DNA from 2 places in the Lysobacter sp. KIS68-7 genome. Region 1 is predicted to be linked to the other one. Evidence: predicted binding sites of a transcription regulator. Region 1 holds the regulator's gene; the other holds the start of a gene.
The links. The regulator HrcA, encoded in region 1, represses chaperone genes, less so after heat shock. The targets are predictions, from matches to a motif close to TTNGCACTCNNNNNNNNNGAGTGCNAA.

Region 1 (15,018 bases):
AGGCCATAGCCGCGCTTGGCCAGGTCCTGCGCAACACCGAGCACGCGGCGCTTGTCCGGATCGCGGACGGAAATGAAGGCCTTGCCGATCGGCGGCGCCTTGATGCCGCCGGCTTCCTGCGCGCGCGCGAACGCGGCGCCGAAACTGCGGCCCACGCCCATCACCTCGCCCGTCGAACGCATTTCCGGGCCGAGGATCGGATCGACGTTCTGGAACTTGGCGAAGGGGAAGATGGCTTCCTTCACCGAGAAGTAGCCCGGCACGATTTCCTTCGTCGCGCCCTGCTCGGCCAGCGTCTTGCCCGCCATGCAGCGCGCCGCGATCTTCGCCAGCGGCATGCCGGTGGCCTTCGACACGAAGGGCACGGTGCGCGAGGCGCGCGGGTTCACTTCGAGCAGGTAGATCGTGTCTTCGCCTTCCTCGTCCTGCTGGATGGCGAACTGCGTGTTCATCAGGCCGACGACGTTGAGCGCGCGCGCCAGTGCGACGACCTGTTCGCGCAGGCGGTCCTGCGTCTTCTTCGACAGCGAGTACGGCGGCAGCGAGCACGAAGAGTCGCCCGAATGCACGCCCGCTTCCTCGATGTGCTCCATCACGCCACCGATCAGCACCGCGCCGGTGTGGTCGGCGATGATGTCGACGTCGACTTCCACCGCGTTGTCCAGGAAGCGATCCAGCAGCACCGGCGAATCGTTGGACACCTTCACCGCGTCGCGGATGTAGCGCGACAGGTCGGCGTCGGCGTACACGATCTCCATCGCGCGGCCGCCCAGCACGTAGCTCGGGCGCACGACCAGCGGATAACCGATCCGGTGCGCGATCGCGAGGGCTTCCTCGGCCGTGCGCGCGGTGCCGTTCGGCGGCTGCAGCAGGCCGAGCTTCTCGACGAGCTTCTGGAAGCGCTCGCGGTCTTCGGCCAGGTCGATCGAATCCGGCGAGGTGCCGATCACCGGCACGCCGTTGGCTTCCAGCGCCTGCGCGAGCTTGAGCGGCGTCTGGCCGCCGTACTGCACGATCACGCCCTTGGGCTGTTCGAGTTCGACGATCTCCAGCACGTCTTCGAGCGTGAGCGGCTCGAAGTACAGGCGATCGGAGGTGTCGTAGTCGGTGGAGACCGTCTCGGGGTTGCAGTTGACCATGATGGTTTCGAAACCATCCTCGCGCAGCGCGAGTGCCGCGTGCACGCAGCAGTAGTCGAACTCGATGCCCTGGCCGATGCGGTTGGGGCCGCCGCCGAGCACGATGATCTTGTTGCGGTTGGTCGGCGCGGCTTCGCATTCGTCCTCGTAGGTCGAATACAGGTAGGCCGTGCTGGTCGCGAACTCCGCGGCGCAGGAGTCCACGCGCTTGTACACCGGGCGCACGCCGAAGGCCTTGCGCAGCGCACGCACGGCCGATTCATTGGTCTTCACCAGCTGCGCGATGCGGGCATCGGAGAAGCCCTTGCGCTTGAGTTGGCGGAGGCTGCGCGCATCGAGCGCGTCGAGACCCGCCGCGGCGACGTCCTTTTCGATCGCGATGAGTTCTTCGATCTGGTCGAGGAACCACGGATCGACGAAGGACAGCGCGTGCACGTCTTCGACCGACATGCCGGCGCGGAACGCATCGCCCAGGTGGAACATGCGCTCCGGTCCCGGCTCTTTGAGTTCGCGACGCAGCTGCGCCATGCCGTCGTCACTGGCGAGATCCAGGCCGGTGGGATCGAGCCCGACCTTGCCGGTTTCCAATCCACGCAACGCCTTCTGCAGCGATTCCTGGAAGCTGCGGCCGATGGCCATCACCTCGCCCACCGACTTCATCTGCGTCGTCAGGCGCGCGTCGGCAGCCGGGAACTTCTCGAACGCGAAGCGCGGGATCTTGGTGACGACGTAGTCGATGGTCGGTTCAAACGAGGCCGGCGTCTTGCCGCCCGTGATCTCGTTGCGCAACTCATCCAGCGTGTAACCGACGGCGAGCTTGGCCGCGACCTTGGCGATCGGGAAGCCGGTGGCCTTCGAGGCGAGCGCGGAGGAACGCGACACGCGCGGATTCATTTCGATCACCACCACGCGGCCGGTCTGCGCGTTGATGCCGAACTGCACGTTCGAACCGCCGGTGTCCACGCCGATCTTGCGCAGCACGGCCACGGAGGCGTCGCGCAGGCGCTGGTATTCCTTGTCGGTGAGCGTCTGCGCCGGCGCGACGGTGATCGAGTCGCCCGTGTGCACGCCCATCGCATCGAGGTTTTCGATCGAGCAGACGATGATGCAATTGTCCGCCTTGTCGCGGACCACTTCCATTTCGAATTCCTTCCAGCCCAGCACCGATTCCTCGACGAGGATTTCGTGCACCGGCGAGAGTTCCAGACCGCGCTTGGCGATCTCTTCGAACTCTTCCTTGTTGTAGGCGATGCCGCCGCCGGTGCCGCCGAGCGTGAAGGACGGACGGATGATGGTCGGGTAGCCCACGGTCGTCTGGATGGCGACGGCCTGGTCGAAGGTCCGGGCGACTGCGGCCTTCGGGCATTCCAGCCCGATTTCCGACATCGCCACGCGGAACAGTTCGCGGTCCTCGGCCATGCGGATGGCGTCGCGCGAGGCGCCGATGAGCTCGACGTTGTATTTCTCGAGCACGCCGTTGTCGGCCAGGTCCAGCGCGCAATTCAGCGCAGTCTGGCCGCCCATCGTCGGCAGCAGCGCGTCGGGCTTTTCCTTGGCGATGATCTTCTCGACCGTCTGCCAGTTGATCGGCTCGATGTAGACCGCGTCCGCCATTTCCGGGTCGGTCATGATCGTCGCCGGATTGGAATTCACCAGCACGACGCGATAGCCCTCGTCGCGCAGCGCCTTGCACGCCTGCGCGCCGGAGTAGTCGAACTCGCAGGCCTGGCCGATGACGATCGGGCCGGCGCCGATGATGAGGATGGTCTTGAGGTCGGTTCTCTTGGGCATGCTCGATAAGCCTTTCAGTACATGCGATCCCGCCACCACGATTGCGGCAGCCAGGTGATCTGGTCGGTGCTGGTCGCGTCGACGGTGCCGGACTGGACCGCGTGCAGGACCTTGCCCTGCATGTCGTTCCAGCTCGTGGCCGTCGCGCCGATCTGCGCACCGATGCGGTTGTTGTGTGCGTCCATCGCGCGCATGGGGTTGCCCTGTCCGTCGTCTTCCATCACGGACGTGACGAGGGCCACCAGGCGCGGCGACGTCGTGTAAGCGACGGTCGCACTTGCGAGCGAATGGCGATATGCGTCCGACGGGCCGTTGCGCCCGCCGGGGAAATCCATGCGGAACCAGTGGGCGTAGACCGTGCCGAGCACGAACGCCGGATACGCCGCGAGCACGAGGAAGGCAGCGGCGATCAGGCGCAGGCGACGACCCGGACGCTTCACTTCGCGCGCGCCTCCATGGCCTGGATGAACCGGTCGAACAGCGGCGCGACGTCGTGCGGGCCGGGGCTCGCTTCCGGATGGCCCTGGAAGGAGAACGCCGGTGCGTCGGTGAGCGCGATGCCCTGGTTCGAACCGTCGAACAGCGAGCGATGGGTCACGCGCGCATTCTTCGGCAGCGTCGCTTCGTCGACGGCGAAGCCATGGTTCTGTGAAGTGATCATCACGCGGCCGGTGTCGAGGTCGATGACCGGGTGGTTCGCGCCGTGGTGGCCGAACTTCATCTTCTGCGTCTGCGCGCCGACGGCCAGGCCGAGCAACTGGTGGCCCAGGCAGATGCCGTAGGTCGGCAATTTCTTGTCGACGAAGGTCTTGATCGCTTCGATGGCGTAGTCGCACGGCGCCGGGTCGCCCGGGCCGTTGGAGAGGAACACGCCGTCGGGGTTCATCGCGAGCACCTGCTCGGCGGGCGTCTGCGCCGGCACGACGGTCACGTCGCAGCCGCGCTCGGCGAGCATGCGCAGGATGTTCTGCTTCACGCCGAAGTCGTAGGCGACGACCTTGAACTTCGCAGGCGTCTCGACGAACACGTTGCTGTCCAGGTCGAGTTGCCCTTCCCGCCAGCCGTAGGCCGTGCGCGTGGTGACTTCCTTGGCCAGGTCCATGCCCTTCAGGCCGGGGAACTTGCGCGCGGCTTCGATCGCCTTGTCGGCGTCGAGGACTTCACCGGGCGTGGCGGCGGCGACCAGCGCACCGTTCATGGCCCCGCGGTCGCGGAGCAAACGGGTGAGCTTGCGGGTGTCGATGTCGGCGATGGCCACCACGCCGCGCTGGCGCATCCATTCCGGCAGCGCCTGCTGGTTGCGCCAGTTGCTCGGGCGACGCGGGACGTCGCGCACGATCAGGCCGGCGGCCCAGACCTGGCGGGCCTCGTCGTCCTGCTCGGTGCAGCCGGTGTTGCCGATGTGGGGATAGGTCAGCGTGACGAGCTGTCGCGCGTAGGAAGGATCCGTGAGGATTTCCTGGTAACCGGTCATGGCGGTGTTGAACACCACTTCGCCGACCGAAAGGCCGGGCGCGCCGACGGAAACGCCCTCGAAGATCGTGCCGTCTTCGAGTGCGAGGAGTGCAGGTAAGGTCACGGAACGTCGCCTTTGCTTGGGGGGATGCCCCTGGCTGGCAGGCCGGCGTCCGTCCGGACGCAGGTTGCAGCGAAGCGCGGACGCGGCGTTGGTTCCGGTCCGTGCTGGCAGTGGGCAGGCGAGCCGGGATTGTACCGATCCGAGGCCGGATTACCAAACGATTCCGGATGTTAGGCCGCGGTCGGGCTAGCCGAGGACGTCGGCGATCCGGTAGCGCCCCGGCGCCTGCCGGGCCAGCCAGGCGGCGGCGTGCAGCGCGCCCCGGGCGAAGATGTCGCGGTTGGTCGCGCGATGCACCAGCTCGATGCGCTCGCCGAGCGTGGCGAACTGCACGGTGTGCTCGCCCACGATGTCGCCGGCGCGGATGGCGGCGAAGCGCGCCTGCGCCCCGCCCCGCGCGGCCGCCTCGCCCAGGGTGAGCGCGGTGCCGGAAGGCGCGTCGAGCTTGCGCGTGTGGTGCTGTTCGACGATGTCGCAATCCCAGCCCGGCAATGCACGCGCCGCACGCTCGACCAGGTCGACGAGCACCGCGACGCCGAGGCTGAAGTTCGATGCCCACAACACGGGAATCCGCGCGGACGCCGCATCGAGCGCGGTGATCTGTTCCGCCGACAGGCCGGTCGTTCCGCTCACCAGCGGACGGCCGTGCGCGATGCAGTACGCAAGCAGCGGATCGAAGGCTTCCGGCAGGCTGAAATCGATGATGGCATCGCACTCGGGCAAGCCGCCGAGCTCGCTCGACGCGAACTGCGGCACGCCATCGATCACGCGTTGGCCGACTTTGCGCGAAATCGCACCGACCACCTGCGTCAGTTCCTGACGTTCTGCGGCAATGCGCAGCAGCGCTTGCCCCATGCGACCGGAAGCACCGTGGATGAGCAAACGCGTCGTCGTGGTCGTCATGTGCGTGTGCGTTGCGCGTGCAGCGAAGAGCCAAAGGCTAGCCGAACGCGCGTGTTCGCGCCAATTCACGAAAATCAGCGTGCGCTTCACGGGTTACACCGTTGGAGCTAACACGCACGCCACTCGTCTAACCGCATCAACGAGTTGACCGGGTTGTCACGGAATTCGCGCTTTCGTGGAAGTAGTCGCAGGAGAACCTCCCCATGTCGTCGCTTTCCCGCCGCACTTTCCTCCAGGGCACCGCCGCACTTCCGCTTTCCGTCTGGCTGTCGCGTTACGCCTTCGCCCAGTCCGCTCCGCTCGTGCGTTACGACATCGCCTCGCCGCAAGGCGCCGACATGCTCGCCACGTACGCCAACGCGATGCGCGCGATGTTGCTGCGTCCCGAAACCGATCCGCTGTCGTGGCTGTGGCAGTGGTACACGCACTTCGTCAACGGCTCTACCACGAAGGCCGCGGAGATCACGCGCATCTGGGCCGGCGCCACCACGCCGCAAAGCTCGCTCGCCAACGAGATGTGGAATACCTGCCAGTCGCACTCCGGGCAGAACACCAACCACTTCCTCCCCTGGCACCGCATGTTCGTGTTCTTCTTCGAACAGATCATCCGCGAAGTCAGTGGACGCGCGGACTTCACCCTGCCGTACTGGGATTACACGTCCACCGATCCGCTCAAGCGCGGCATCCTGCCGATCCAGTTCCGTTCGCCGAACGATCCGGTGTTCGGCGTGCTGTATCGCAGCGATCGCACCTCGCTCGCCAACACCGGCCAGCGCATCGACAAGGCGCAGCCGACCGACCAGATGGACATCAGCGCCACGATGGCGACCGCGTCCTACACCACGGTCGGCACGGTCCTGGGGTTCTGCCGCTCGATCGATGCCAACATCCACGGCCGCATCCACGTGCTGGTCGGCACGGCGAAGAACATGGGCGCGGTGCCCTACGCCGCACGCGATCCGTTGTTCTGGGTACACCACTCCACCATCGACCGCCTTTGGGCCAGCTGGAACGCCAACGGTGGTGCGAATCCCACGACCGGCACGTGGTTGAACACGCCGTTCGTGTTCGCCGATCGCACCGGCACGCGCGTGTCCGGCAAGCTCAAGGACTTCTTCGATACGCTCGCGCTGGGCTACCAGTACGACAGCCTGTGGCTGCCGCCGCCCCCGCCGCCGCCGCCGCAACAGCAGCAACCGACGCCGAAGAAGAAGAGCATCGCCGCGCAGGTCGCTGCGCTGATGGTCTCCAAACCGGAACGCGTGGCCGCCTCGTCGGCGATGGCCTCGCTGGGTGCGAGCGCCACCACCTTGCCGGTGCGTCGCATCGCCACCGCCAAGCAGACCAGCGCCGTGCTGGGCCTGGCGCCTGCGACCTCGACGCAGCGCACCTACCTGGTCGTGAAGAACCTGCACACATGGAAGCAGCCGGAAGTGCTGTACCACGTGTACCTCACGCCGAACAAAGGCGCGATCAACCGCAACACCTACGTTGGTGCGATCCAGTTCTTCGATGCCGAATTCCACGACCACGGCACCGGCCATGGCATGGATGAAGCGCTGGGCGAGAACTTCTTCAGCTTCGACGTCACCGACCTGCTGCGCCGCTACGAACGCAGTGGTGCGGTGCAGCGCGATTCGCTCAACGTCACGTTCGTCCCGGGCGGCAAGCCGCGCGCAGATGCCGGCAGCATGGTCGCCACGGTCGAACTGGTGCGCCAGTAAGGAAGCAGTCAGACAACGGAACGGTCAGGGAAAAAGTGCGGATGGAACCGCACGCGCCGCGCGCCGACCAGGCGCGCGGCGTCCCGGGGGGAGTGGATGAACAGGGGCGTGGCAAATTTTTCCGCGTGTGCGTTGACCCTCTCGTCACCGCTGTCCTTGCGATGCTTTCGTCGCACGCTGCTGAGTGATCGCAGCATTCCCACGCAACACGAGTACAGCCACATCGCATGCGGTGTCGGTCGTTTGCACAGCATGCCCGGAGGTTCGACGTGAACGAGATCACCCGCCGCCATGTCCTGAAAGGACTCCTCGCGACTCCCGTGGTCTATTCGTTCTCACGGCCCGCCTTCGCCGCCACTGCGCTGCGCTGCGACCTCGCCAGCCCGGGCGGACAGGAGATGCTCGCCATCTACGCCGATGCGATCCGCGCCATGCAGCAATTGGGCGCCGAGGATCCGCGAAGCTGGATGTGGTGGTGGTACACGCACTTCGTCGACGGTGCGACCACCAAGGACGCGGAGCTCACGCGCGTGTTCGGTGCCGACACGACCTCGCCGACGCGCCTGCTCGCCAACGACTGCTGGAACACCTGCCAATCCCATGCCGGGCAGAACAGCAACCACTTCCTGCCCTGGCATCGGATGTACACGTACTACATCGAGCGCGTGGTCCGCGCGGTCACGGGCCGCACCGACTTCGCGATGCCCTACTGGAACTACACGAGCAGCGATCCCGCCTACCGCGGCGTGGTGCCCCTGCAATTCCGCACGCCCGACGATCCGGTGTTCGGCGTGCTGTATCGCGCCAATCGCGGCACGCTGGCCAACACGGGCCAGCCGATCCACAAGAACCAGGTCGGCGATGCGATGAGCATCGACGATGCGATGGCGAAGACGGCCTACAACACCGTCGGTTCCGAGATGGGCTTCTGCCGCACGATCGACTCGGGCATCCACGGCCGCATCCACACGCTGACGGGCAACACGCGCGGCATGGGCGCGGTGCCTTACGCCGGCAACGATCCGCTGTTCTTCGTGCACCACGCCAACATCGACCGCATGTGGGCGAGCTGGAACAAGAACGGCAACAAGAATCCGACCGATGCGGTCGCGTATCCGTGGATCAACACGGCGTTCGTGATGGCCGATTCCAACGGCACGCGCGTGTCGCGCCAGATCAAGACGCTCTACAGCGCGTTGTCATTGGGCTACGACTACGACGCGTTCTTCCCGAAGCCGCCGGTGACGCCGCCGGCCGGCACCACCCCAGCGGCGAAGAGCCTCGCATCGCTTGCGGCCACGTCGACCAAGGTCGCGTCCACCAATGCCATGGCCGACCTCGCCGCGGGCGCCACGACGGTGAAGTTGGTGCGCGAATCCACGGCGAAAGCGACGAACGTGCTCGGCCTGGATACGGACGGCCGCCGCTCGCTGCTCGTGCTGCGCAAGCTGCACACCTGGAAGCAGCCGGGCGTGCTGTACCACGTCTACCTGTGCGCGACACCGAACGCGCCGCTGGATGCCGCGAGCTACGTCGGCAACATCAACTTCTTCGACGCCGAGTTCCACGACCACGGCGGCGGCAGCAAGCTCGACACCGCGCTGGGCGAGAACTTCTACAGTTTCGACGTCACCGCGCACCTGCAGAACATCGCCAGGAAGCCGGTGGGCGTGGGCGCGCAGGATGCGTTGTTCGTGCGGATCGTTCCGGGCGGCACCCCGATGAAGGATGCCGGCCCGATGGTGGCGCAGATCGATCTGGTGAGGCAGTAAACCCTCAGCTCGTCATCCGATCCCAGAAGCCCTTCACGCCATCCAGGAAGGTACTCGCCTTGGGCGAATGACGGCGTGCGCCCTCGCCCACGAACGTCCCTTCGAACTTCTCGAGCAACTCGCGCTGTTCGGCCGTCAGGTTGACCGGCGTTTCCACGAACACCTTGCAGTACAGGTCGCCCGGCGCGCGGCTGCGCACGGAACGCACGCCGCGGTCACGCACGCGGAACACCTTGCCGCTCTGCGTTTCGGCGGGGACGCGCAGTTCGATCTCGCCACCCAGGGTGGGCACGCGAATCGTGTCGCCCAGCGCCGCCTGCGAAATGCGCACGGGCACTTCGCAATGCAGGTCGTCGCCGTCGCGTTCGAAGATCTCGTGCTGGCGCACGCGCACTTCGACGAACAGGTCGCCCGGTGGCGTGCCCGGCGGACCGGCTTCGCCTTCGCCCTGCAGGCGCACGCGGTCGCCGTTGTCGACGCCCGCGGGAATCTTGACCGACAGGACCTTCTCTTCTTCCAGCCTGCCCTGCCCCATGCACGGCTTGCACGGGTTCTTGATGATCTTGCCGCGACCGGCGCAATGCGGGCAGGTCTGCTGCATCTGGAAGATGCCGCGCTGCATGCGCACCTGCCCGTGGCCATGGCAGGTCTCGCACTTGTCCATCTGCCCGTCTTCGGAACCGCTGCCGTTGCAGTGCTGGCAGGAGACGAGCGTGGGGATCTCGATGCGCTTGTCGATGCCGGCGACGGCTTCCTCGAGGTCCAGCTCCATCACGTAGCCGATGTCGGCGCCGCGACGCGGGCCGCCACGTGCACCACCACCGAAGATGTTGCCGAAGATGTCGCCGAAGATGTCGCCCATGTCGGCGTAGCCGGGGCCACCGCCGCCACCGCCCATGCCGCCGTGCTCGAACGCGGCGTGGCCGTGCTGGTCGTACACGCGGCGCTTGGCCGGATCGGAGAGGACTTCGTAGGCCTCCTTGCACTCCTTGAACGCGGCTTCCGCGGCGTGGTCGCCGGGATTGCGATCGGGGTGGTGCTTCATCGCGCAACGGCGATAGGCCTTCTTCAGGTCATCGTCGCTGGCGTTGCGTTCCACGCCGAGGGCTTCGTAGTAATCGCGTTTGCTCATGGAGCCGGAGGTTTCGTCAAAGGGGCGGGAGTTTAAAAGAAGGGGCCCGGACCGGTGCGGCGTGGTGTCGCCATTCCGGGATCCGAGCCCCGATCCTCATATCGAAGGCGGGCCGTGCCTTACTTCTTGTCGTCCTTGACTTCGGTGAACTCCGCGTCGACGACATCCTCGCCGCGCGGCGCACCACCTTGCGGGCCGGCGTCGCCGCCGCCCTGGCCACCCGAAGCGGCCGCCGCGAGCGTCTGCGCCACTTCTTCCAGCGCCCGCGTCTTGGCTTCGATCTGGCCCTTGTCGTCGCCCTTCATCGCGGTCTCGAGATCCGCCAGCGCACCTTCGACACGACCGATCACATCGCCCGGCACCTTGCTGCCGTGCTCGGTGATCGCAGAGCGCACCGAATGGATCAACGCGTCGGCATTGTTGCGGGCCTGCACCAGCTCATGGAACTTCTTGTCCTCCTCGCGATGCGATTCGGCGTCCTGCACCATCCGCTGGATCTCTTCGTCCGACAGGCCCGAGCCGGCCTTGATCTCGACCTTCTGCTCCTTGCCCGTCTTCTTGTCCTTGGCATTCACATGAAGAATGCCGTTGGCGTCGATGTCGAAGGAGACTTCGATCTGCGGCATGCCGCGCGGCGCGGCGTCGATGCCGGCCAGGTCGAAGCGCGCCAGCGACTTGTTGAAGCGCGCCTGTTCGCGTTCGCCCTGCAGCACGTGCACCGTCACCGCGGACTGGTTGTCGTCCGCCGTCGAGAACACCTGCGAGGCCTTGGTGGGGATGGTCGTGTTCTTCTCGATGATCTTGGTGAACACGCCGCCCAGGGTTTCGATACCCAGGCTGAGCGGGGTCACGTCGAGCAGCAGCACGTCCTTGACGTCGCCTGCGAGCACGCCGCCCTGGATCGCCGCGCCAACGGCGACCGCTTCATCCGGGTTGACGTCCTTGCGCGGTTCCTTGCCGAAGAACTCGCCCACCGCCTGCTGCACCTTCGGCATGCGGGTCTGGCCGCCGACGAGGATGACTTCGCTGATCTCGCTGGCGCGCAGGCCGGCGTCGTTCAGCGCGATGCGGCACGGTTCGATGGTCTTCTTGACGAGGTCATCGACCAGCGCTTCGAGCTTGGCACGCGTGAGCTTGATGTTCAGGTGCTTCGGGCCCGAGGCATCCGCCGTGACGTACGGCAGGTTCACTTCGGTCTGCTGCGCCGAGGAGAGTTCGATCTTCGCGCGCTCGGCGGCATCCTTCAGGCGCTGCAGCGCGAGCGGATCCTTGCGCAGGTCGATGCCCTGGTCCTTGAGGAACTCCTCGACGAGGTAATCGATGACGCGCTTGTCGAAGTCTTCGCCGCCGAGGAAGGTGTCGCCGTTGGTCGAAAGCACTTCGACCTGCATTTCACCGTCCACCGAGGCGATCTCGATGATCGACACGTCGAACGTGCCGCCGCCGAGGTCGTACACGGCCACCTTGCGGTCGCCGCCCTTCTTGTCCATGCCGTAGGCCAGCGCGGCCGCGGTGGGCTCGTTGATGATGCGCTTGACGTCCAGGCCCGCGATGCGGCCGGCGTCCTTGGTGGCCTGGCGCTGGCTGTCGTTGAAGTACGCCGGCACCGTGATCACCGCTTCGGTGACCGTCTCGCCGAGATAGGCCTCGGCCGTCTTCTTCATCTTCTCCAGCACGCGCGCGGAGATCTCCTGCGAGGCCAGGCGCTTGCCGTCGGCGGTCGCGACCCACGCATCGCCGTTTTCATGTTCGACGATCGAATACGGCACCAGGCCGATGTCCTTCTGCACCTCGGCGTCCTTGAACTTGCGGCCGATCAGGCGCTTCACCGCGAAGAACGTGTTCTTCGGGTTGGTGACCGCCTGGCGCTTGGCCGAGGCACCCACGAGGACTTCGCCGTCCTTGGAATACGCAACGACGGACGGCGTGGTGCGATCGCCTTCGCTGTTCTCGATGACGCGCGCCTTGCCGCCTTCCATGATCGCCACGCACGAGTTGGTCGTGCCCAGGTCGATGCCGATGATCTTGCCCATGTCCTAGCTCCCTCAATCAATTTCGAATGTCGTTGGCGGTGTTCCGCCGGAATGCCTGCGATGTAAGGGCCGCCGCCGTGGCTTCAAGAGGCGGGGCGATCGCGTTCGTTCAGTCGTGTCGCGCGACGACGACCAGCGCGGGGCGCAACAAGCGTTCGTTGAGCACGTAGCCCTTCTGGAACACCTGCGCGACCGCACCCGGCGGCAAGGCGCCGGCTTCGACCATGCTCATGGCCTGGTGGCGTTCGGGGTCGAAGGCGTCGCCCGGCTGCGGGGCCACCTCGATGAGCCCGTTGGTCTCGGCGATGCGATGCAACTGGCGGAGCGTGAGCTCCATGCCCGCGCGCAGCGGGTCGGCCTTCTCGGCGGCGGCGAGGCCCGCCTCCATGCTGTCGAACAGCGGCAGCAACTCGCTGAGCAGGCGCTCGTTGGCGAACTTGCGGGCCTGCTCGACATCGCGGGCCAGGCGCTTGCGCTGGTTGTCCAGGTCGGCGCGATCGCGCAGGACCTCCGCGCGGAGCTGTTCGATCTCGCCCTTGAGCGCTTCGAGCTGGTCCTGCGGGGTGTCGCCGTCGAGCGCGGCATCGGCGCCCTCGGCGCCGGGGTCTTGGTGCTGGTGGATCATGCGTCGGTCCGGTTTACGGCGGCATCCAACCGCCTGAACCCCAGCGATGCGGGCTGCCCCGGACCCTTTCAACCCCCCGGGGGCTGATCCAGTGCGGCGCCGAGCACATCCGCAGCCGCCTGCACCACCGGGATCACGCGGTCGTAGGCCATGCGCGTGGGGCCGATCACGCCGAGGACCCCGAGCACGCGCCCGCCGGCGACGTACGGGGCCGTGACCAGCGAGACCGATTCCAGCGGGGCGATGCCCGACTCTTCCCCGATGAACACCCGCACGCCCGGCGCCCGGGCCGTGCGCTCCAGCAACTGCAGGATCTCGCGCTTGCGGGCGAAGGCTTCGAACAGGTCGCGCAGGCGGTCCAGGTCGGACAACTCCTGCAAGCCCATCAGTCGCGTCTGTCCGGCGAGCACCACGTCGTCACCGCCGCCGGGCACCAGGGCCTGCTCGGCGAGTTCGACGGTGTGCGCGAGTAGGGTTTCCATCTCGGTGCGCGCCGCGCGCAGTTCCTGCAGGAGCGTGGCGCGGATGTCGGCGAGCGGACGTCCGGCGAAATGTTGGTTGAGATAGTTGGCCACGCGCTCGAGCTCGATGGCGTCGTAGGCGCGGCGCGTGTGCAGGATGCGGTTCTGCACGTCGTTGTCGGCGAACACCAGGATGGCGAGCACGCGTTGCGCGTCCAGCGGGACGAAGTCGATGTGGCGGAAGGCGAACTGCTCGCGCTTGGGCACGCCGACCACGCCGACGAAGTGCGTCATCGCCGACAACAGTTCCGATGCGCTGCCGAGCAAGGCCTGCGTGCCCGAGCCGGTCGGCAGTTCCTGCCGCAGGCGCGCGACCTCGCCCTCAGGCAAGGGCCGCACCTGCAACAGCGAATCCACGAACACGCGATACCCCTGCGTGGTCGGGATGCGCCCGGCGGAGGTATGCGGCGAGGCGAGCAACCCGCCCTCCTCCAGGTCCGAAAGGATGTTGCGGATGGTGGCGGCGCTGATGTCCAGGCCCGCGTGGCGGGCCAGCGTCTGCGAACCGACCGGCTCGCCGTCGCGGATGTAACGCCCGATCAGCGTCCGCAACAGCTGGCGGGCGCGCGGATCGAGCTCGGCATCGGGTTTCCTGATCGCCATGAAACGGTACGCTATCACCATGCTCAGCCATCTCGCGATCAAGGACTTCGCCGTCGTCCGTTCGGCCGAACTGGACTTCGGTGCCGGCCTCACCGTCATTTCCGGCGAAACCGGCGCCGGCAAGTCCTTGCTGGTCGACGCACTCGGCTTCCTGTCCGGTGCGCGCGCCGACAGCGGCGTGGTGCGCCACGGCGCCGAACGGGCGGAACTGGTGGCCGTATTCACGCTCGACGACGCCCCCGCCGCCGCCGAATGGCTACGCGACGCGGAACTCGACGACGAGGAAGGCGCCTGCCAGCTGCGCCGCACGCTGCGTGCGGACGGTGGTTCGAAGGCGTGGATCAACGGGCGGCCCGCGACGATCGCGCAGCTCACCGAACTGTCCGGTCACCTGGTCGAGATCCACGGGCAGCACGAACACCAGGCGCTGATGTCGCGGACGAGCCAGCTGGCCTTGCTCGATGCATTCGGGCGGCATGACGCGTTGCTCGCCGACGTGCAGACCGCCGCGCGGAACTGGAATGCGCTGGTGCGCGAGCGCGCTGCCCTCGCCCAGCGCGGCGATCCGGCGGATCGGATTGCATTCCTGCAGCATCAGTTCGACGAATTGGCGCGGGATGCGATCGAACCTGCAGCGTTTGCGGAGTTGGTGGCGACGCACAAGCGGCATGCGCATGCAGCCGGGTTGATCGCGGCCTGCGATACGGCGTCCGCGCGGTTGGGCGGCGACGAAGGCCCGGCGCTGGGGCGATTGTTGCAGCAGGTGCGCAACGAGCTCGCGCGGCAGGCGGAGCATGAGCCGCGGCTGCTGGAGATCGACGCGATGCTCGACACCGCGGCGATCCAGATCGATGAAGCAGCTTCGTTGCTGGAACGCGTGCGCGCGGACCTCGACGTGGACCCGACAGCCTTCGACGAGCTCGATCGCAAGCTCGGGCGGATGCATGACCTGGCGCGCAAGCATCGGGTCACGCCGGATGGACTTGCCGCGCATCGCGATGCGTTGGCGGCGGAGCTCGAATTGCTGCGTGGTGCGGGTGAGCGTGTGCGCGTGCTCGACGGTGAGATCGAAGCGGCGCGTTCGGCGTGGGCGAAGAAGGCGCAGGTGTTGACGAAGGCGCGCAAGCAGGCAGCTGCGTCCTTGTCCGCCTCGACCACCGCGCTGATTGGTGAGCTCGGTATGGGCGGCGGCAAGT
Region 2 (15,018 bases), 1.2 Mb from region 1:
ATCGCGGGGGGCCGAGGGCCGGACCGGGAACAGGGGAGGCGAAGTCTGGCCCATGCCGACCCGGGTGTCCAGACGATCCCTTCGCAATCGCAGAAGTTCGCAGGACTTATGCCGACCTTTGAGTAGGCCCTCTAATTCCTTGCCCAGGCTGCGATTTCGCCCTCTTCGAAGGGCCCGATGCGCTGCTTCAGCAACCGCCCGTCGGCGGAGATCAGCACCGAATAGGGGAGCACGCCCTTCGGATTGCCCAGGCGCACGCCGGCATCGGCGGGGCCTGCGGCGTCGATGAGGATCGGGTAGGCCACCCCGGTGCGCGCGATGAAGGCGCGGACGGCCTGCGGGTCGTCCAGCGCGATGCCGACCACTTGCACGCCGTTCGACCCCTGCTCCCCGGCGAAGGACTGGAGCGCGGGCATCTCGGTCACGCAGGGACCGCACCAGCTCGCCCAGAGGTTGATGAGGACGGGGCGGCCTGCATAGGCGCCAGGCAGGTGGGTCTGTTGGCCCTGGAGATCGGGGAGCGTGAAGTTCGGGACGCGTTCGCCGCGTTTTGCGACTTCCAGGCCCGGGGGCGGCGGCGGTGCGCTCGCTTCCATCGCGGTACCCAACGCGCGCTGCCCGAGTTCGGTGCGCAGCAAGGGCCCCGGGCCGCTCGTCATCAGGCTCGCGACCACGCCCAGCGCACCGGCCAGGAGCGCGACGAGCACGACCTTCGTGCCGCTGGTCATTGCGCCGCGCCCTTGCGCACGCGTTCGACGAAGGCGTCGGTCTTCTCGAATCCGGTCAGGCGCAGGTTGCGGCGCTCTTCGCCATCATGGAAGAACAGCGACATCGGCGGACCGATGATGCCGAAGCGCTGCATCAGCGCCTGGTCCTGCGCATCGTTCGCGGTGACGTCGGCCTGCAGCAGTACGTAGCCGGCGAGCGCGTCGCGCACGACGGGTTCGGTGAAGGTGTACTTCTCCATTTCCTTGCAGCTCACGCACCAGTCCGCATAGAAGTCGAGCAGCAAGGGCTTGCCCGCGGCGCGTGCGGCGGCGAGTTCGCGGTCGAGATCCTCGACCGACTTGATGCGACGGAACACGACGCCTTCGCGCTTCTCGCCCATGACGCCGGCGAGCGGTTGCAGCGGATCGTGCCCGCCGGCGAACGCACCGAGCAATTGCGCCGCGCCGACGATGCCGAACACGAGCGCCGCGAAACGCGCCGCAAGCTTCGCGCGCGGCGTGCGGCCGATGCCGAACACCCACACCGCGGCACCGAGCGCGAGCAAACCCCACAGGCCCAGCGTCGCCGCACCCGGCAGCACGCGCGACAACATCCAGATCGCCAGGCCCAGGAACACGAAGCCGAAGACGCGCTCGACCGCCACCATCCACGGTCCGCTGGTCGGCATGCCCTTGCCCGCGGCGATGCCGAAGGCGATGAGCGGCGCGCCCATGCCGAGCGCGAGCACGAACAACGCCGCGCCGCCCAGCACCGGATCACGCGTCTGCGCGATGTACAGCACCGCGCCCATGAGCGGCGGCGCCACGCACGGCCCGACGATCAGCGCCGACAAGGCACCCATCGCCGCCACGCCCATCCACGACCCGCCATGCTGCTGGTCGCTCGCCGCACCCAGTCGCGCGCGCAAAGCCGCAGGCAACTGCAGTTCGTACAAACCGAACATCGACAGCGACAGCAACACGAACAAGCCCGCGAACGCACCGAGCACCCACGCGTTCTGCATCGCCGCCTGCAGGTTGAAGGCCGCGCCGAGCAAGCCCGCGAGCACGCCCGCGATGGTGAACACCACGGCGCTGGCGAGCACGTACACCGTCGACAGCGTGAACGCGCGCCACGCCCCGATGCGACCGCCGCGGCCCGCGATGAGACCCGAGAGGATCGGCACCATCGGCAACACGCACGGCGTGAACGCGAGCGCGAGGCCGGAGGCGAAGAACAGCAACAAGGTCCACGCGCGATCCTTGCCGGCCAGGCGCGAGGCGAGGCGCTGGTCTTCGGCGAGGGAGGTCTCCGTGCTTGCCGCGTTCGACGGCGCAGCGCTTTCGGTCACCGCGCCCACGTTGCCCGCCGGCAACGACACCGGCAGCGTGCGCGACATGACCGGATAGCAGATGCCGCCATCCTGGCATCCCTGGAACGACACCGTGAGCTGCGCATCGACGGGCCGCGCATGCGTGCGACCGACCGGCACCGGCACTTCCACCTGGTCGAAATACACGACGACGTCGCCGAAGTACGCGTCCTTGTGGTCCTTGCCCTGCGGCCAGCGCGGCGCGCCGAGCGACAGGCCTTCGCCTGCGATCTGCAGGTGCGTCTTGTCGCGATACAGGTAGTAACCGGGCGCAGGGGTGAAGCGCAGCAGCAACGTGTTGCCGTCCGCGGCGATCGCTTCGATCTTGTAAGCCTGTTCCGGCGGCAAGGGTTGCGCATCCACCGTGGGCGCAGCACCGATCAAAGGCGACGCATCCGGGCGCCGCGAAAAAATGTCGTCGCCCGTGGATGCGGTGGCCGCGGGCAGCGCCACGTCGATCGTGCGGCGCTGCGGCGGATAGCACACGCCGAGGTCCGCGCAGCCCTGGTACTTCACCGTCAACGCGACGCTGGTGGCCGTCGGCGCAACGGCTCCCGCGTACGTCGCGGTCAGCGATTCGCGATAAGTCTCGACGTCGCCGAAGAACTCATCGTGCTTGCGCTTGCCTTCCGGCATCGACAACACGCCGCCTTCGATGCCTTCCACCGAGGTGCGCTGGCGATACAGGTAATAGCCCGGCGCGATGCGCCAGCTGAGTTCGATGCGATCGCGCGACACGGCCTTGGCACTCAACGCGAAGGCCTGGTCGACCGGCAGCAGGTCTTTCTCGTCGACCGCGCGCGCATTGGGCGCATGCAGCGCGGAAGCGCCCACCAGCAGGGCGAGCGCGAACTTCGCGGCGAAGCGGAACATCGGGGGCATGCAGGGCTCGTCGATCAGGGGGCGGAAGGCGCTTGGACTTCGCGCGCGATCCACTGGAGGTAGTCGGGTAATCCGGCCGCTTCGACCGCCAGCAGCTCCGGCAGTTCGTAGGGGTGGAGTTCGGGCAGGCGCGCCTGGAGGGCGGGCAGCGCTTCGTGCGTGGTCTTGATGAGCAGCAGGACTTCGTCACCGCGCTCGATCGCGCCCTGCCAGCGGTACGTCGAGTGCACGCCGGGCACTACGCTCACGCAGGCGGCCAGGCGCGCGTCCACGAGCGCATCGGCGATGCGGCGCGCGGAGTCGGCGTCGGGACAGGTGGTGAGGCAGAGCAGGGCGGTCACGGTCGGGCGCCGTCGTGGGGCGCATAGCGTAACCGGCGGGCGGAGGCTTACTCCAAAGTGTCGTAGTAGGCGTCGCTGGTCATCAGCGATCGCGCGCGCGGGCGGCCGGTGCGTTGGCTCGCGAGTTCCTCCACCAGCTCCACCAGCGCCAGGCGGGCGCGCACGGGTGCTTCGCGGAAGGCCATCAGCAGGCGCTGCTCCAGTGAATCGTCGACCAGCAGCGCGTCCACCGCGGCCACCGAATCCAGGACGGTGTCGCGCGAAGGCGCCATCTGCCCGCGGCCGGTGGCCAGCCATTCGAACTGCACGCCCGTCACCATGGCGATCTCGCGCATGTGCTGGACGCTAGGGTTCTTGCCCTGGGGCGCTTCCCAGTGGCTCACGGCGCTGCGCTGCACGCCGACCGCCTGTGCGAGCTGGGTCTGCGACATGGCGGCGTGGCGGCGGGCGAGTCGGATGCGTTGCTGGGACGTCATGTGTCTCTTTTCGGGAACTTTCAGTGTGTCGAGGAGACGCGCCTTGCACGGTACAGGGGGCAAGCGGCAGCCGTGAAGCGCGGTTGCTAGCGCTGTTCACCCCGTGAATGATACTGGCACCAACCTGTATACTTTTGGTAGCGGATGCGTGCGCAAAGCGCACAGGGCCGTCGCAAACCCGCGATTTGCCTACCATTCGAACACCAAAACCGGCCGCCACCGCCCTTCACAACCCCGTGCGGCTCACCCATCCTTCGCGCCGTCGAAGGGATTTTCGGCGACAAGGGACTGGGGATGGTGGGCCCGGCGAGGGAACGCCAGCCAGGGACCGGCAAACCATCCTCCCGGGCGCGCACGGCAACGTGCGCGCCCTTTTTTTGCGCCCTTGAAACATCGCAGGCGCACCCTCAACTCTCGCGCCGTGCCCGGATTTCCGGGCCCTTTATTGCCGGTGTTTTGGCACTCGCTTCCGGCGACTGCTAGAATTCCCGCCCTTTCCCCAACTGCATCAACCACTTGCGAGGGTTGTCAATGAACATCAAGCCGCTCTACGACCGCGTGGTCATCAAGCGCATGGAAGAAGAAAAGATGTCGGCCGGCGGCATCGTCATTCCGGACTCGGCCACCGAAAAGCCGATCAAGGGTGAAGTCGTCGCCGTCGGCGAAGGCAAGGTCCTGGACAACGGCACCGTGCGCACCCCGAAGGTCAAGGCCGGCGACAAGGTGCTCTTCGGCAAGTACAGCGGCACCGAAGTGAAGCTGGACGGCACCGAATTCCTCGTGGTGAAGGAAGACGACATCCTCGCCGTCATCGGCTGAGTCGCGTCTTTCGCCCTCCCCCAGTTTCGAATCCCACATTCCGGAGTTATCAGCAATGGCTGCCAAGGAAATCCGTTTCGGTGAGGACGCGCGCGCGAAGATGGTGCGCGGCGTCAACGTGCTCGCCAATGCCGTCAAGGCCACCCTCGGTCCGAAGGGCCGCAACGTCGTCCTCGAAAAGAGCTTCGGCGCCCCGACGATCACCAAGGACGGCGTGTCCGTCGCCAAGGAAATCGAACTGGCCGACAAGTTCGAGAACATGGGCGCGCAGATGGTGAAGGAAGTCGCTTCGAAGACTTCCGACAACGCCGGCGACGGCACCACCACCGCCACCGTGCTCGCGCAGGCGCTGATCCGTGAAGGCATGAAGGCGGTCGCCGCCGGCATGAACCCGATGGACCTCAAGCGCGGCATCGACAAGGCCGTCACCGCGGCCGTCGCCGAGTTGAAGAACATCAGCAAGCCGACCGCCGACGACAAGGCGATCGCCCAGGTCGGCACGATCTCGGCCAACTCGGACGAATCGATCGGCAACATCATTGCCGACGCGATGAAGAAGGTCGGCAAGGAAGGCGTGATCACCGTTGAAGAAGGCTCGGGCCTGGAGAACGAGCTCGACGTCGTCGAAGGCATGCAGTTCGACCGCGGCTACCTCTCGCCGTACTTCATCAACAACCAGCAGTCGATGTCGGCCGAGCTGGATGATCCCTTCATCCTGCTGCACGACAAGAAGGTCTCGAACGTCCGCGACCTGCTGCCCGTCCTGGAAGGCGTGGCGAAGGCCGGCAAGCCGCTGCTCATCGTCGCCGAGGAAGTCGAAGGCGAAGCGCTGGCGACCCTGGTGGTCAACACCATCCGCGGCATCGTGAAGGTCTGCGCCGTGAAGGCCCCGGGCTTCGGCGACCGTCGCAAGGCGATGCTGGAAGACATGGCCATCCTCACCGGCGGCACCGTGATCTCCGAAGAAGTCGGCCTCTCGCTCGAGAAGGCGACCATCAAGGACCTCGGCCGCGCGAAGAAGGTGCAGGTCACCAAGGAAAACACCACGATCATCGACGGCGCGGGCGAAACCTCGGGCATCGAAGGCCGCATCAAGCAGATCAAGGCGCAGATCGAAGAGACCTCTTCGGACTACGACCGCGAGAAGCTGCAGGAACGCGTGGCGAAGCTCGCCGGCGGCGTGGCCGTGATCAAGGTCGGTGCCTCGACCGAAATCGAAATGAAGGAAAAGAAGGCGCGCGTCGAAGACGCCCTGCACGCCACGCGTGCGGCGGTGGAAGAAGGCGTGGTGCCGGGCGGCGGCGTCGCCCTGATCCGCGCGCTGGCCTCGGTCGGCAAGCTCTCGGGCGCGAACGAAGACCAGAACCACGGCATCCAGATCGCCCTGCGCGCGATGGAAGCCCCGCTGCGCGAAATCGTCACCAATGCCGGTGAAGAGCCGTCCGTCGTGCTCAACAAGGTCAAGGATGGCCAGGGCAACTTCGGCTACAACGCGCAGACCGGCGAGTTCGGCGACATGGTCGCGATGGGCATCCTGGACCCGACCAAGGTCACGCGCACCGCGCTGCAGAACGCTGCATCGATCGCCGGCCTGATGATCACGACCGAAGCGATGGTCGCCGAGCTGCCGAAGAAGGACGAGCCGGCGATGCCGGGCGGCGGCATGGGCGGCATGGGTGGCATGGATTTCTGATTTCGCGAAGCGAAGTCAGGCATTCGAGAAAGGCCCGCGAAAGCGGGCCTTTCTTTTTGCTGCTCCGTTTGCGAGTCACGGCGAATTGACGAAATCCAGTCGCCCATACACCCCGTGCGCTTCATCGTCCGGACCCGCGGCGAAGAACAACGTATCCACCGGCTGGTTGTTCAATCCGTTGCCGAACTGCATGCCCCACAGGCCGTCGATGTAGACCGGATACCCGTTCGGGCGCCGCAGTTGTCCGAGGAACGTGGTCGACGATGCGCCGTAGGCATTGATCCTCCCGTCGCCGAAGTTGCCCACGAGCACCGCGTTGTGGAACGTGCCGAACGCCGTCGGTGCGAGTGCCAGGCCCCACGGCGCGTTGAGCGTGCCGCGCGAGGCGAAGCGTTTGACGAACTTGCCGTTCGGTTTGAACACGCTCACGTAGCCGCAGCCTGCGCATTTGACTTCATCGTCGCCTTCCGCATTCTGCAGCGCATACGTCACGTAGAGGTCGCCGTTGATGGCCTGGATGCCGAACGGCGCGTAGTGCTTCGGAATGCCCACGTCGACGAAGCGCCCCGCGGGCAGCGTGAGTTTGTGGAACTGGCTGTCGTAGACATCGATCTTCGCGTGGAAGAAGTCGGTGGCGTACAGCAGTTGCGTCAGGCCGTCGCCGCTCAGCGCGAGGCCCTTGTAATTGGTGCCGTCGGCCGAGCGATTGACCACCCGGATCGCATGCGTGAGATCCACGCCCGGCGACCATGCGGCGATCACGCCCTGCTCGGTGGCGAACATGAAGCGCGCCGCTCCCATGAGGGCGCCTTTCTTCACGTCGAAGGCATCCGAGCCGTTGAACACGATGCCCGTCGGATGGCCGCCGGTGGTCATCGTGGGCGAGGGGATGTCGACGACCAGGGATTGCACGACGCCGTTGCCGTCGTACAGCGTCGATTTCATCCCGTCGGCGGAGGACACCCACACGAAACCGTAAGGATTGAAGGCGACGCCCCAGCCATTCACCAGGTTGGGATCGTGGTGTTCGGCGGGAATGCCGCCGACGTCGGACACCAGGGTGCGCTGTTTGTACCCGTCGGCCCAGGCCACGGATGAGGCCAGGCCGGTGGCGAGCGCGAGCGCCAGCACGGCGCGCGCGCGCGGATTGGGGATGAATGCATGCATGAGACCTCCACAGGGGGCGAGGCCGCTCGGCGCACCCAAGTGCATGCCCGGCGCCTCCTGTTGGGGTTCAACCAGGCCGCCACTTCCGCACAACCGCTTTGGCGCCCAAGCTGCCTGCGTTGGATTTGAACCAGCCGCCCCGGTCGGGGTAACTCACTGGCGACAGGAGGATTCGGATGGTGCTGCCGCCCCAGAAGGCCATTCCCATGGACGAGGTCGATCTGATCGGCCTGGTGGCGGTCGAGGACGTGCATGCGTTCGAGGCGCTGTATCGCGCCTACCACCCGAGGCTCCGGCGATTCCTGCGCGGCATGTTGCGGCAGGCGACCTTGGTGGACGAAGTCCTGGACGACACGATGTTGGTGGCATGGCGCAAGGCACACACGTTCGACGCGACCTCGCAGGTCTCGACGTGGCTGTTCGCCATCGCCTATCGACAAGCGCTCAAGGCACTGCGGCGCATGGATTGGTCGCTGCCCGATCCCGTCGACGAACCGGCCGCACCGCGCGAAACCGAACCCGACCGCGAACTCGCACAACAGCAATTGCGCGCGCGCCTGGATGAAGCGCTCGCGCACCTCACTCCAGAGCATCGTGCCGTGATCGACCTGACCTATTTCCAGGGCTACAGCTGCAAGGAGATCGCCGAGATCACCGATTGTCCCGTCGCGACGGTGAAGACGCGCATGTTCTACGCGCGCCGTCGCATGAAGGCGTTGCTGGGCGACGCAGGAGCGCAGGCGCTGTGAACGTGCTTCCCTTCGAAGGCCGGACCCACCGCGACGTCGAGCGGCTGCTGCCGTGGTACGTCAACGCGACGCTCGAACCCGGCGAAAGCGAAATGGTCCGCGCGCACCTCGGCGAATGCGCGCAGTGCCGCGCCGAAGTGGCGACCCTGCGCGGACTGCAGGACGCCGGCGCGCTGGAGGAACCGCACGAGACCGACACCCACGCCTTCGACCGCGACTGGAGTCGCCTGCGCAATCGCCTCCGCATGCAACGCCATATCGCCGTACGCTCGCCTGTGCAGCGCGTCCGCAGCGGCTGGCGCAACTCGGCGCCGTGGATGCGCCTCGCGGTCGCCGCACAGTTCGGCGTGGTCGCCGTGCTCGCGGTGATGTTGTTCCGCGGCGAACGCAACGTCGCGCCGAACGACGTCCACACGTATCGCACACTGTCCTCGCCCGCGGCGCCGGTCGCCACGGGCGACACCCTGCTCGTCGTGTTCGATCCCCGTCTCACCGATGCGCAAATGCGGGAGCTGCTCGGCGCAAACCACGCACGCATCGTCGACGGGCCGAACACGGCGGGTGCTTACCTCGTCGCAGCGCCACACGGGCAATCCGAATTCGTGCGCAATGCCTTGCGCGCGTCGCCCGGCGTGGCGATGGCCGAATCGCTGGCGCCACCGGCGCCGTCGGAGCGCTGAGTGCGCATCGCGTTCGCCCTCCTGCTCGCGGCCTGCTGGAGCGTCGCGCAAGCGGCGCCCGCCACGCCTCCCGACGAGTCGCGCCAACTCCTGGTCATGCTGCGCGCACCCGCGGCGCACGATCGTCCCGACGCCGGCTACGTCGGCGATTATGGCTCCGCTCCTGGCCACGCCGCGCGTGCGCGCACCGCCAAACGCCTCGCCGCCGCACACGGATTGCAACTGCGCACCGACTGGCCGATGCCGGCACTGGGCGTGGATTGCTACGTGCTCGAAGCATCCTCGCCCGAACAGGCGCAAGGCGCGGTGGCCGAGCTCGCGCGCGATCCGCGCGTCGAATCGGTGCAGGCGATGCAGGCCTTCGAAGTGCTCGAAGGCGACAACGGCGGCGATCCGCTGTACGCAGCGCAACCCGCGGCCGCCGCATGGAAGCTGCGCGACCTGCACGCCGTCACGACCGGGCGCGGCGTCACCGTCGCGGTGATCGACAGCGGCGTGTCTGCCTCGCATCCGGACCTGCGCGGCCAGGTCATCGAGTCGCGCGACTTCGTCGACGACGCGAATGCGAAGCGCGTGGTCTCCGAAGGCCACGGCACCGAAGTCGCCGGCCTCATCGCCGCGCGCGCGGACAACAAGCTCGGCATCGCAGGCATCGCGCCCGACGCGAAGCTGCTGGCCTTGCGCGCGTGCTGGCAGGACGCGGCCAACGACCGCGCGCGCTGCAACACGTTCACGCTCGCCAAGGCGCTGCAGTTCGCCATCGAGCGTCGCGCGCAGGTCGTGAACATGAGCCTGGGCGGGCCGAACGATGTCCTGCTCGGACGCCTCATCAACGTGGCCATGCAACGCGGCGCGAACGTCGTGGCCGCGGTGGATCCGCGCGCACCCGGTGGCGGTTTTCCGGCCGCGGAACCCGGCGTGATCGCCGTGGCCGGCAGCGAAGCGCGTGCGTTGCCGTTCCGCAGTTTCTTCGCGCCTGCCGATGGGTTGCCCACCACGCTCGCCGACGGCGGGTGGGGACTGGTGAACGGCAATTCCTTTGCGGCCGCACAGGTCAGCGGCCTGGTCGCGTTGTTGCGGCAGGTCGCACCACGCCTGTCGCCGTCGCGCGTCGGTGACGCCCTTGCGGCCGGACCTGCGCTAGGCTCGGCGGCGGTGCGACCCCTGCCGATCGATGCCTGCGCCGCCGTGGCGCGCGCCGGTCCCGGATGCGCCTGCGGATGCAGGCTCGCCGATTCGCGGGAGACGCCGCGCCACTGAGAGCGCGCGGTGCGTCATGCAGGACAGCAACGCCAGCGAAGGCGGGGTGCGCGGCGCGCGATCGTCGCGGCCTGCGCGCTCGCCTGCGCTTGCGCGGCGCATGCGCAGGTCTCGGGCAGCCTCGGTGTCGTGTCGGATTACCGCTATCGCGGCTATTCGCTGAGCGACGGCGATCCTGCGTTGCAGGCCAGCATTGCCTACGACGCGGACAGCGGACTCTATGGCGGGCTCTTCGCTTCCACCGTGCGCGACGCCGGCGAGGCAGGCGTGCAGCTGGTGCCCTACATCGGCTTCGCCAGGCGCGATGCGCAGGGCCGTAGCTGGGATGTCGGCGCGCGCTGGTCGCACTTCACCACCGACGACGCCTGGAACTACGCGGAGCTGCATGCAGGCGTGACCTTGCGCCGCGTCGCGTTGCGCGTGCATTACGCACCGGACTATTTCGGCCAGGTGTCCGACCTCTACGCCGAAGCCGACGGCAGCGTGCGCGTGCGCGAACGCCTGCGCGTGCTCTGGCATGTCGGCGTGTCGCACAGCGGCAGCCCCGATCGCCCCGTCTACGCGCAGGGCCCCGATCCGTATCCCGACAACGGGTATTCCAACGGCCGCTACGCCAACCAGGGCACGGACCGCACGCGCATCGACCTGCGGACCGGGCTGGCCTTCGAGACGAAGGTCTGCGATGTGCAGCTGACCTGGCAGTACGTCGACGACGGCGACGCTTCGCCCTACGCCGCCCCCTGGGATCCGAACGACCGCGCCGGCTGGGTCCTGGGGTGCGCGAAACACTGGTAACCCCATTCATTGTGCGCAATGCGCCCGCAAAAACGGCCTTCCTGTACCCGCGCGTTTTATTTTGCAGTGCAGCGTGCAATCGCAATAACGATTCCTTCACGATCAACGCGCATCCCGACGTGGGGGAGGGAGCAGGCCCGCAACCGGTTCGTCCGGGGCGGGCTTTTTATTTGTCGATGCGATGATGGGTGCGATGACGGACTCCGCCGACGCCTACATCGCACGCCAGCTCGACCGCCTGCGTGCCGTCCTGCCCACGCCCTGGGCCCCCGAAGCCGAACCCCACGTGCGCGCGTTCGTGCTCGCGAGCGATTTCGGCACCGACACCGTGTTGCGCCAGCCGAGCTTGCTCGATGCGCTGATCGGTGGCGCCGCGCTGGCGCAGCCGGAATTGTCGAGCGAATCGCGCGCCGATTGGGGCGCAATGCTGCGTCGCCATCGCGCGGCGGCCTCCACGCGCCTGGTGTGGCGCGACGTGGCGGGACTCGACGATGTCGACGCCACGCTCGCGGGCAGCACCGCTTTGGCCGAGCATTGCCTGCAACTCGCGCTCGATGCGCTCGAAGTCGAATTCGCCCAGCGCTTCGGCGTCGTGCGCGCCGCAGACCAGACCGTGCAGCGCCTGGTCGTGTTCGGCCTCGGCAAGCTGGGCGGCGGCGAACTGAACTTCTCCTCCGACGTCGACCTGGTCTACGGCTACGCGCACGACGGCGAAAGCGACGGCGCGCGTGCGTTGGCCGCGGAAGACTACTTCGCGCGATTGGGCCAGCAGCTCGCGCGCCTGCTCGACGAGGTCACCGCGGACGGCTTCTGCCACCGCGTGGACCTGCGCCTGCGTCCCTTCGGCAACGCGGGCCGCGTGGCGATGCCCTTCGCGGCGATGGAGTCCTACTTCCAGCGCGAAGGCCGCGACTGGGAACGCTATGCGTGGCAGAAGGCGCGGCCCGTGGCAGGCGACGCCGCGGCCGGCCATCGCTTCCTCGAAACGCTGCGGCCCTTCATCTATCGACGCTACCTGGATTACGGCGCGCTGGATGGGCTGCGGGAAATGAAGGCGGCGATCGCGGCGGAAGTCGCGCGCAAGGAACTCGCCGACGACATCAAGCGCGGCCCCGGTGGCATCCGCGAAATCGAGTTCCTCGTGCAGGCGCTGCAGTTGATCCGCGGCGGCCGCGAGCCGTCGCTGCGCGAGCGTCGCCTGTTGCTGGCCTTGTCGGCGTTGGTGGCGGCGGGGCAGGTGTCGGACGGCGCAGGCCTTGCGCTCGCCGATGCCTATCGCTTCCTGCGTCGGCTCGAAAATCGACTGCAGATGCTGCGCGATGCACAAACGCATGCGCTGCCGACCGGCGACCTGGATCGCCTGCGCATCGCGCGTGGCCTGGGATACGAGGACTGGACGGGTTTGCGCGAGGTGCTCGACGAACACCGCATGCGCGTGGCCACGGAATTCGAAGCCCTGCTTGCACCGCGCGGCCGCAGCGCGGCGCCCAGCGACCTGGCGACGTACTGGCGCGCGCTGCCCGACGCGGGCGACGCACGCGTGCTGGAGGAGGCGGGCTTCCGAGATACCGAGACGCTCGACGGAAGCCTGCGGGATTTCGCGCGCGCACCGGGCGTGCGCACGCTGTCGGATGCCACCCGCGCGCGACTGGATCGCGTGCTGCCGGCCTTGCTCGCCTCCGCGGCGCGCTCTTCGCAACCGGATGCGGCCTTGCGTCGCGTGCTGCCGTTGCTGCACACCTTGCTGCGTCGCGCGAGCTATCTCGCCTTGCTCGACGAACAGCCTGCCGCGCTGGCGCGCCTGGTCGATGTGGTTTCGGGAAGCGCGCTGCTCGCCGAACGCATCGCCGCGCATCCGCTGCTGCTCGACGAATTGCTGGATCGTCGTTCGAACGAGGCCTTGCCCGGTCGCGAAGCGCTCATGGCCGCCTGCGCAGAAACGTTGCGCGAAGACGACGCCGAAGCCGTGCTGATGGCCCTCAATGAAGTGCGCCAGGCCCTGAGCTTCCGCATCGCGCTGGCGACGCTGGACGCGCGCCAGCCTGCGCAGGAAAGTGCGCGGCAACTCGCCTGGTTGGCCGATGGCGTGGTCGCCGTCGTGCTTGCGCTCGCACGGCGCGAGATCGAACGCGCCCACGGCTCTCTTCCGGGGTCGCGCTTCGCGGTGCTGGGTTACGGCAGCCTCGGCGGCGAGGAACTCGGTTTTGGTTCCGACCTCGACCTCGTGTTCCTCTACGACGCCGCGACGGATGCGCATTCGGATGGTGCGCGCTCGCTGGATGCCTCGCGCTGGTTCGCGCGCCTGGCGCAGAAAATCGTGGCGCTGTTGGGAACGGTGACAGGTGCGGGCCGTTTGTACGATGTCGATGTGCGCCTGCGTCCGGACGGTGCGAAGGGCTTGCTGGTGTCGAACCTGGCGAGCTTCGCGGATTACCAGCGCGAGCGCGCGTGGACCTGGGAGCACCAGGCGCTCGTGCGTGCCCGCGGCGTCGCCGGCGACAACGCGCTGCTGTCGGAGTTCGAACGCGTCCGTGCGCAAACACTCGGCCGCACGCGCGATCCGGCGACCTTGCGCAAGGACGTGGTGCAGATGCGCCAACGCATGCGCGCCGAACTCGATCGCACCGATGCCGCGCGCTTCGACCTCAAGCAGGGCGAAGGCGGGCTCGTCGACCTGGAGTTCCTGCTGCAGTGGTGCGTGCTCGACCGCGCGGCGAGCGCGCCGGCGTGGCTGGAACCGCGCGATACAGCGGGCCTGCTGCGCCTGGCGTGCGACGACGGCGTGCTCGATGCGGCGCGCTGCGCGACGCTGACCTTCGCGCATGCCACGCTGCTCGATGCAGGCTTGCGTTGCACGCTGGATCGCCGCCCGCGCATCACCTCCGAAACCGAAGCGATCGCGTCGGCGCGCGATGCAATCCGCGGCGCGACGGCCGCGGCGGGCCTGGCCTTCGCCTAGCGGCGCATCCCGAGGCGCGTGCGCACTTCGGCGGCGACACGTTGCGTTTCGCGAAGCGGTTCCACCGGATACGCGGCCAGCGCGTCGTCGAATGCGCGCACGCGTCCGCGCGACTGCAGCGCGGCATGGAAGCGTTGCAAACGTCCCTGCGTGGTGTCGCCGCCGAGCACGAACACCGGCGCACGCGTCGCGCAGGCTTCGCTGAGCATGTTCACCGAATCGGGCGTGCAGACGATGCGGTCCGCCCACGCGAGCATGCCGGCGTAGGGGTTGTCGCTGTCGTCGCCGCCTGGCGTGGTCGGGGCGAACCAGCGCAGGCCCGGCACGTTGCCGCAGGCCTGCTTCAAGGTGGCGGCCCAGTCGGCCGGCGTGCGACGCGACGTGGTCGCCAGCAGGCTGCCGCGTTCATCGCCCACGCGCGCGGCCAAACGTTGCAAGTCGCGCGCGAGCGCGGCGGTGTCGTAGCTCGCGTGCGACGTCGGGCCGCCGAGCAACAAGGTCGTGCGCGGCGCGGCGAGCGGCGAGAGGATCGAAAAATCGCTGCGCGCCTGTGCAAGCCACAAATCGTCCACGCCATGCAGGCTGCCGATGAGCGTGATCACGTTCGCGCCCGATAGCCCGTCGTGCTCCGGCGCGACCACCACATCCCAGGATTCGGGCGGCAAGCGCGGATCGAGGATCTGCACCACGCGCGCGCCGCGCACGCGCAGCAGGCGCGTGGCGAGCGCCGCCTGACGGCCGCAGCCGATCGCGATGCGCGGTGGCGTGGACAAGGCACGCGCGAACTCGGGGCCGAACGCGCTCTCGGTGGCGGGCCAGGTGCGTGGTGCCACCCAGCGCCAGGGGGCGCGCGGGGCGAGCACGAGATCGCGCGCAGCGGGCAGGCCCATGGCCGCGGCAAGGGCACGCGCCTGGCGCACGTTGCCGGCGTGACCGTCGCTCAGGGTCCAGCATTCGTCGGCATGCGCCGCGCGTTCGCTTTGTCCCTTGGAGGCGGGCTGTTCCATCGCTGCGGCCGATCCGTTCCGGTCGCGGTCTCGGCCGCTTGACGCGCGACACTCTACACTGCGCGTCTTCCACCGACTGCGCACCACGGCACGGACCCGTTCATGGACCC

Region 2: the regulator HrcA is predicted to act here: its motif matches at 4,236-4,262, upstream of groES (co-chaperone GroES).

Annotation. Positions count from the first base shown of each region.
Region 1 covers NZ_CP089925.1:2,539,079-2,554,096, forward strand. The annotation lists gene carB (carbamoyl-phosphate synthase large subunit) at 1-2,930, opposite strand, end outside; gene LVB87_RS12415 (hypothetical protein) at 2,945-3,370, opposite strand; gene carA (glutamine-hydrolyzing carbamoyl-phosphate synthase small subunit) at 3,367-4,509, opposite strand; gene dapB (4-hydroxy-tetrahydrodipicolinate reductase) at 4,696-5,412, opposite strand; gene LVB87_RS12430 (tyrosinase family protein) at 5,616-7,136, shown strand; gene LVB87_RS12435 (tyrosinase family protein) at 7,406-8,908, shown strand; gene dnaJ (molecular chaperone DnaJ) at 8,913-10,040, opposite strand; gene dnaK (molecular chaperone DnaK) at 10,160-12,073, opposite strand; gene grpE (nucleotide exchange factor GrpE) at 12,183-12,698, opposite strand; gene hrcA (heat-inducible transcriptional repressor HrcA) at 12,767-13,822, opposite strand; gene recN (DNA repair protein RecN) at 13,842-15,018, shown strand, end outside.
Region 2 covers NZ_CP089925.1:1,367,471-1,382,488, forward strand. The annotation lists gene aroQ (type II 3-dehydroquinate dehydratase) at 1-2, opposite strand, end outside; gene LVB87_RS06495 (TlpA disulfide reductase family protein) at 132-728, opposite strand; gene dsbD (protein-disulfide reductase DsbD) at 725-2,962, opposite strand; gene cutA (divalent-cation tolerance protein CutA) at 2,977-3,303, opposite strand; gene LVB87_RS06510 (helix-turn-helix transcriptional regulator) at 3,351-3,779, opposite strand; gene groES (co-chaperone GroES) at 4,311-4,598, shown strand; gene groL (chaperonin GroEL) at 4,654-6,291, shown strand; gene LVB87_RS06525 (TIGR03118 family protein) at 6,367-7,458, opposite strand; gene LVB87_RS06530 (sigma-70 family RNA polymerase sigma factor) at 7,635-8,207, shown strand; gene LVB87_RS06535 (zf-HC2 domain-containing protein) at 8,204-8,887, shown strand; gene LVB87_RS06540 (S8 family serine peptidase) at 8,888-10,147, shown strand; gene LVB87_RS06545 (TorF family putative porin) at 10,157-10,942, shown strand; gene glnE (bifunctional [glutamate--ammonia ligase]-adenylyl-L-tyrosine phosphorylase/[glutamate--ammonia-ligase] adenylyltransferase) at 11,127-13,901, shown strand; gene LVB87_RS06555 (mitochondrial fission ELM1 family protein) at 13,898-14,908, opposite strand; gene LVB87_RS06560 (malonic semialdehyde reductase) at 15,011-15,018, shown strand, end outside.